DNA from 2 places in the Streptomyces sp. NPDC058469 genome. Region 2 is predicted to be linked to the other one. Evidence: riboswitches for the same ligand, from Rfam matches in the RefSeq annotation. Region 2 holds a riboswitch; the other holds the start of a gene.

Region 1 (3,273 bases), on a different contig from region 2:
GGCGCAACACGGGCCAGTAGTACGTGGACTTGTCGCCCGGGTTCTCACAGCTCGTGTTGGCCTTTGCCAGGACGTCGTCGCTGGCGAAGGCGTTGTTGGACTGGTTGCCGATGTAGTCGTGGAAGTGGTGGGCGCCGTTGGTGACTCCGGGGGCGACGATCACGTTGTCGGAGTTGAACAGGCCGTTCTCGTTCACCCCGCAGGCGGTGACGAACGTGCCGCGGGAGGCGTCGGCCTGGTCCTGCGCAGTGTTCACGTTCGGCTGTACGGAGGTGATGTCCGCATAGTCCGAGGCGACGGGCCCGTTGGTGGACTGCTGGTTGCCCTGCTGGTCCTGGCCGCTCTGGTCGCCGCCGCTGGCGCTGGCGCTGCTGCTCGCGCCGCCGCCCTGGCCGTCGGACCCGTCCTTGGGCGCGATCAGTGTGCAGCCGGCAAGCGCGTCGAGTCCCTCCGGGCGGTCCCCGACCCGCGCGATGGCGTCGTCGATCCGCCCGATGGTCGCCGCCCGCTTCTCCTTCAACGGATTCATGATCGCGTTGTCGGCGAAGGAGGCGTCCTGGCGTATGGACTCCGTCGAGTCCTTCAGTTTCTGGTAGGCCTCGGTTATCTGCTGGTCCAGAAGCGCGAGTTGGGCGTCGACCTCGGTCTTCGCCTCGTCGGGGACCGTCGTCAGCTGGGTGCCGATGTCCGGGCAGTCGATCGTGGCGCCTCCCGACGCCGCGTCCGGAGACCCTTGCTTGGTGGAGTCACCGCCCCAACCACCTTCGGACGCCGACGCGTAGACGTTCGCCGCCACCAGTCCTCCGCCGCCCAGCATCAGGGCGACTGCTGCCATCGTCGCGCGTCGTGCGCCCGTGGGGCGTCTGCGCGTGTTGCGTGCCAAGGAAGTTGCTCCTACACGTATCGGTCGGCCCGGATCGTCCCGGCATGGAAATCCCCCGTCCCAATACGGAGCCGGACCCCAGTGTGTTCAACCGCCTCAAAAATTCATAGCGACCTCATATGGATCACCAGGCTCGGCGGGCTCATGACCCCTGGTACATGTCCGGGAGAGGTAAAGGTCACAAAAACGTATCGGACATATCGCGCTTCAACCTTCACACGAGGCACACACGTTGGCTAAGTTGACGCTCAGGCCGTACGACCTACTCCGGCGAGCAGCGCCGGGCCGCATGGCTTGCGCCGAATCCGGTGTGTCGCTCGCGACAGCCGGAGCCGGGGACCCAACCGACTTGGGGTGAATCGGTCCAACTGCCCGTCGGGGCAAGGGCCGTAGGGCAAACCTTCCGTGATCGACGCCCGAACCCGACAGCTAACTCGGTAGGCGCGATACGGAAGGAGCACGTCTGCCATGCCGGCAGAACGAAGTACGCGCACCGGAGGCAGTGGCCCGACCGTGGACGACCGACCCAGCCGTGACGAAGTCCAGCGGCGGATCAATTCCCTTTACGACAGGGCCGAGACGGCCACCGGAAACTACAACGCCACGCGCAAGATGTCCGGGGGCCCGCGCAAGCGTGTCGAGCCCCGTCCCAGCGCGTCGCGTCCTTCCGACCCCGCCCTCGACGCGGTCACCAAGCAGTGGTTCGACCGGGCCCGCGCCCAACTCGGCCCGACCGTACCGGCGATCCTCCCGCCCAGCAGGACTCCCGCCCGCCCGGCGGCAGCTCGGCCGGAGCGCCCCGAACGACGCCCCGAGCCCGAAGGCGGCGGCCGAGCACTCGAAGCGCAGCCCAGCCGCGCCGTGGCCGAACTGACCGCGGGGACCTCCGTACCGGAACTCGCAGCCCCGCAACTCACCGCCGCTGTCGCGGAGTTGACCGCCGGGCCCATCGCCGCGCTGCCGCCCGCCGCGCCGCAGGCACCCCAGTTGCCTCAGATGGCTCAGATGCCGCAGGCGACCGTCCTCGACCTGCCGCCCGTGCCCGCCATCGAAGTGCCGCTCGCGCCCGTCGTGGAATCACAGCAGTTCGCCCTCGCGGCCGCCCCGGCGCCGGTCTTCGACCCGCTCACCGCGGACCTGGAGCTGCTCCCGTACATCGCCGCGCCGCGCTCCGAACAACCCGCCCCGGCGAGCGCCCCCTGGCCGACCCCGGAAACCTCCTGGCCGGCCCCAGAGGCGACCTGGTCCACCGGCGAGATACCCATGGTGGCCGAGCAGCCGACCTGGTCCACCGGTCAGATGCCCATGGTCACCGAGCAGCCGACCTGGTCCACCGGCCAGATACCCATGGTGCCCGAGCAGCCCACCGGCCCGCCCACCTGGTACACCACACCGGAACCGGACTGGCGCCCGCCGCAGCAGGAGTGGCAGCCGACCGCACCCCCCGCCGAGGTCTCCTTCGCCGCGGCCCCGGTCGTCGCCCCCGAGTTCACCCTGCCCACGGCTCCGACGATGGCCCCGGAGATCATTCTCCCCGCGGCCCCGACCGTCAGCCCGGCACCCGCCGCGGCCGTACCCGCCGCACTCCAGGACCCCAACACGCACAGCAAGACCAGCACCGCGCTCGCCTTCGCCCGCGCGCAGATCGGCAGGCCGTGCCTGTGGGGCGCGGCGGGACCGGACGCGTACGACTGCTCCAGCCTCACCCAGGCCGCCTGGAAGGCCGCGGGCGTCCTTCTCCCGCGCACCGCCCAGGAACAGTCGGGCGCCGGCGCGCTCGTCCCGCTCACGGACATCCGCCCCGGCGACCTGATCTTCTTCTACGACAGCATCGACCACGTCGGCATCTACACCGGCAACGGCCTGATGATCCACGCGCCGAGCCCGGGTACGCCGATCCGCGAGGAATCGATCTTCCACGCCGGTGCCGCCGCCATCCGGGGCGCCGTACGGCCCGCCTGATCCGATCGGGGCCGGGCATTTCCCGGCCCTGACCGCACACCCCGCGACACTCCCGGCCAACCGCGTCGTTGACCCGTACGAGTGGTGCATCCTGGGACACGGTCGTAGCGTCGACAGAGACACGACGACCGTGCCCCGGCAGGCGGGCCCACCGCCGGTGCGGGTGCGGGGCGACGAGGACGAAGAGGCGGCCGGGAGCGGACATGTACAAACACACCATGGTGGGAGTCGTCACGCTCTGTGCCGCCGCCCTGCTCGCGCCGGCCGTCGGCACCTCGTCCGCGGCCACGGCGGACGCGACGCCGGCAGCCGCCCATCGGCAGGGTGCGGACCCCGTGCTCGTCGACTGCCTGTGGCATCCCGAGGTGCGCCCCACCGACTTCATGCTCGCCTGCGGCGACGGCAACAGCCGCCTCACGTCGCTGCGT
Region 2 (3,273 bases):
GGTGGGGCTTTCCATCCGTATTCTCTGATCATGGCCGCACCCCACGCATATGCACTGATCGCCACCGACCTGGACGGGACGCTGCTGCGCGGCGACGACACACTCTCCGACCGGTCCCTCGCCGCGCTGCGGCGGGTGGCGGCGGCAGGTGCACGGCATCTCGTCGTCACCGGCCGGCCCGCCCCGAGGGTGCGGCCCCTCCTCGACGACCTCGGCTCCAGGGGGCTCGCGGTGTGCGGACAGGGCGCGCAGTTGTACGACGCCGGCGCGGACCGTCTGCTCTGGTCGGTCACCCTGGACCGGGAGTTGGCGGAGACCGCGCTGGGCAAGATCGAGGCCGAGGTGGGCCAGGTGTACGCGGCGGTCGACCAGGACGGCGTGGACGGCCTCACCCTCATCGAGCCCGGCTACTTGATGCCGCACCCCACGCTCCCCGCGGTACGGGTCGGCCGACGCGACGACCTCTGGGCGGAACCCATCAGCAAGGTGCTGCTCCGTCACCCCGCCCTGGCGGACGACGAGTTGGCGTCCACGGCTCGCTCGGTGGTCGGTTCCCTGGCCTCGGTCACCATGTCGGGCCCCGGCACCGTCGAACTCCAGCCACTCGGCATCACCAAGGCGACGGGCCTGGCCCTGGCCGCCCGCCACTTGGGCCTCACCCCGTCCGACACCATCGCCTTCGGCGACATGCCGAACGACATCCCGATGTTCGACTGGGCAGCCCACGGCGTGGCAATGGCCAACGCCCACCCCGAACTCAAGGCGGTGGCCGACGAGGTGACGCTGTCGAACGAGGACGACGGCATCGCGGTGGTACTGGAAAGACTGTTCAGCTAGAACGCGCCCCTGAAAAGGGGCCCGAAGGGCCTTTTCAGGGGCGCGGGGAACTGCGCGACCAGCCACGACGATGGTGTCACTCAAAACACAAACCCGTCGTGGCTGATCCAACGGTTCTAGTAAGCCCCGTACACGTTGTCGATGGAGCCGTACACAGCCGCCGCGTAGTTGCAGGCGGCGGTGATGTTCGCGACCGGGTCGTACGAGTCGAACGACGTCCCCGCCACGTGGTACGCGTTGAACGTCGGGTCGATCACCTGAAGCAACCCCTTCGACGGCGTACCGGCCACCGCGTTGGAGTCCCAGTTGTTGATGGCGTACGGGTTGCCGGAGGACTCACGGATCACGTTCCGGTAGATCCCGTTGTACGTACCCGGAATCCCCTTCTGCGCCATGATCGCGAGCGACTCACGGATCCACCCGTCAAGGGTGTTGGGGTACCCGGCGGCAGTGGTCGAACTGGTCGACGTGGTGGCGGCCGACGCGGTGGTCGCACCGACGACAGGCAGGGCGAGTATCGCCACACCCGTGCCGGTGACGACCAGGCGGCGGACAAGGCGGGCGCGGCGGGACTGAGCGGTTGCAGGCATGACGAGGTTCCTCTCCGTCGCCTGCGAGGTGAGCTGTCGGGTTCGGGCTGGGAGGTGCCCGGCCAGGCCCTTGCGGACGTGACTTAACCCCAAGCCGTTCCGGTCGCGACGACCGGTCCGGCGACTTACCTGGTTCCCCCGCTCCTGCCGTGCGAGATGTGTTCGTGGCTGGGATGCCGGGCGGCGGCAGGATTCGGCGTTCCGCTCGACAGGCCGGGAACGTATGCGAGAGCACATGTCCGGAACAAGTGGCGGAATCACACCTAACCCCTATTGACCTTGGTCTGAGGCGTATGGGGCACTTGATCCTTTGCGTGAGCCAAGGGTCAACTGTCAAACGCCATAAGGGGAAACGCGGGCAGACCGGGACACAGGTCGCGCACAGAAATGAGTGACCCAACTCACGGGAGGATTAAGAACGGCAAATCGGGCATTCGACCTCAACTGGCAGTTCTCGGAATCCTTTTCTCCCATGTCCGATGAAAGATCACCTCTTCGCCCTCGGTGCAGATGACCTCGTTGGAGGTAATAAAGTCCGTTTCGTCGCAAGTAATCTCCGACCGCGTGCGCACGCTCGTGTCCCAGGCCGCCTCCGGCCGGTGCAGCCGGATCGACCAGTCCGAGCGGGTGCGCGCCGACAACGGGTCCGACTCGTCGATCGTGTACGTCTCCAGCGCGTCCTCGGTGAACTCCAGTCCGTCCGGGTACACGCGCGTGCCGCCGTACCGGGGGTCCACCTCCAGCCGCCACTCGCCCTTCGCCACATCCCGCACGACCAGCCGCTCGGGGCGCGGTTCGTCAAGGGTGGCCGGGTAGTTCACCCCGAGTGGCTCGGCCTCCTCGGGCTCCTCGAAGCGGATGTCGTCGGTACGGAGGTCGTCGGTCAACTCGTGCTCCCGCACGGGGAGTTCGAGCGCGCTCCCCTCCGGGTCCAGCGTGAAGCCCGCCGCCGACTCCGGCTGCGGCCAGATCCACGGCCAGTACGCCGACGACACCGCGAGCCGGATGCGATGCCCGGGCGGGAACGCGTGCCCGATGCCGTTCAGCTCGAAGGTCACGTCCTCGGTGGCACCCGGCGTCCACGGCACCGCCCGGTCCCGCCCGTGCCGCGCCGACAGGTTCAGCACACCCCGGGTGACCAGGGTCGAGGAGCCGTCGGGGGCGACGTCGCACAGCCGCGCGATCACCTGCCCGCGCGGCACCTCGCAGGTCAGCCGCAGCCGCACCCCCGGCCGCCCCAGCACCCACGTCTCGGCCGGCACCTCGAACTCGAAGCACGCGGAGCGCGCGTCCTCGTCCCGCTGGTCCGGCGGCAGATCGGCGTCGTTCCCGAAGGGGAAGAAACGGCCCGCGTCCACACCGGTGTGCATGGGGGAGCGGACGATCACGGGGGCGCCCCGGAGGCCGTACGTCGTCGTCTTCACGTGCGGCGAGGGCCACGCGGGCTCGCCGACCCAGCGGCCCGGAAGGGAGTCGTAGACCGTGGCCGGAGGGTGGGAGTCGCTGACGTAGGCACGCAGGAGGGGGTCCGCCATCACCCCCGTGTCGATGCCCTTGAGGTGCTGGTCCCACCAGCGGAGGGTCTCCTGGAGGAAGCCGATCGCGGGGCCCGGCGGCAGGCCGCGGTCGGGGTACTGGTGCGACCAGGGGCCGACCAGGCCGCGCACGCGGTCCGGCGGGAGGTGCTCGACGAGCCGCAGCACCGTGTCGCGGTACGGGTCGTGCCAGCCGCCCACCGCGAGGACGGCCGCGTCGATCGCGCCGTAGTCCTCGCAGACGCTGCCGTGGCGCCAGTAGTCGTCGCGGATCTGGTGGGCGAGCCAGGTGTGGATGAACGGGTCGATCT

The links. Region 2 has a riboswitch for cyclic di-AMP ahead of ACFWP5_RS19720 (transglycosylase SLT domain-containing protein). Riboswitches for the same ligand answer to the same signal wherever they lie in the genome.
Region 1: another riboswitch for cyclic di-AMP. It lies ahead of ACFWP5_RS48580 (NlpC/P60 family protein); the one in region 2 lies ahead of ACFWP5_RS19720 (transglycosylase SLT domain-containing protein).

Annotation. Positions count from the first base shown of each region.
Region 1 is NZ_JBHXME010000230.1:1,242-4,514, forward strand. It holds gene ACFWP5_RS48575 (DUF1996 domain-containing protein) at 1-835, opposite strand, end outside; cyclic di-AMP (ydaO/yuaA leader) riboswitch at 1,171-1,343, shown strand; gene ACFWP5_RS48580 (NlpC/P60 family protein) at 1,352-2,845, shown strand; gene ACFWP5_RS48585 (hypothetical protein) at 3,049-3,273, shown strand, end outside.
Region 2 is NZ_JBHXME010000041.1:53,331-56,603, forward strand. It holds gene ACFWP5_RS19715 (HAD family hydrolase) at 31-837, shown strand; gene ACFWP5_RS19720 (transglycosylase SLT domain-containing protein) at 954-1,427, opposite strand; cyclic di-AMP (ydaO/yuaA leader) riboswitch at 1,431-1,636, opposite strand; gene ACFWP5_RS19725 (CocE/NonD family hydrolase) at 1,868-3,273, opposite strand, start outside.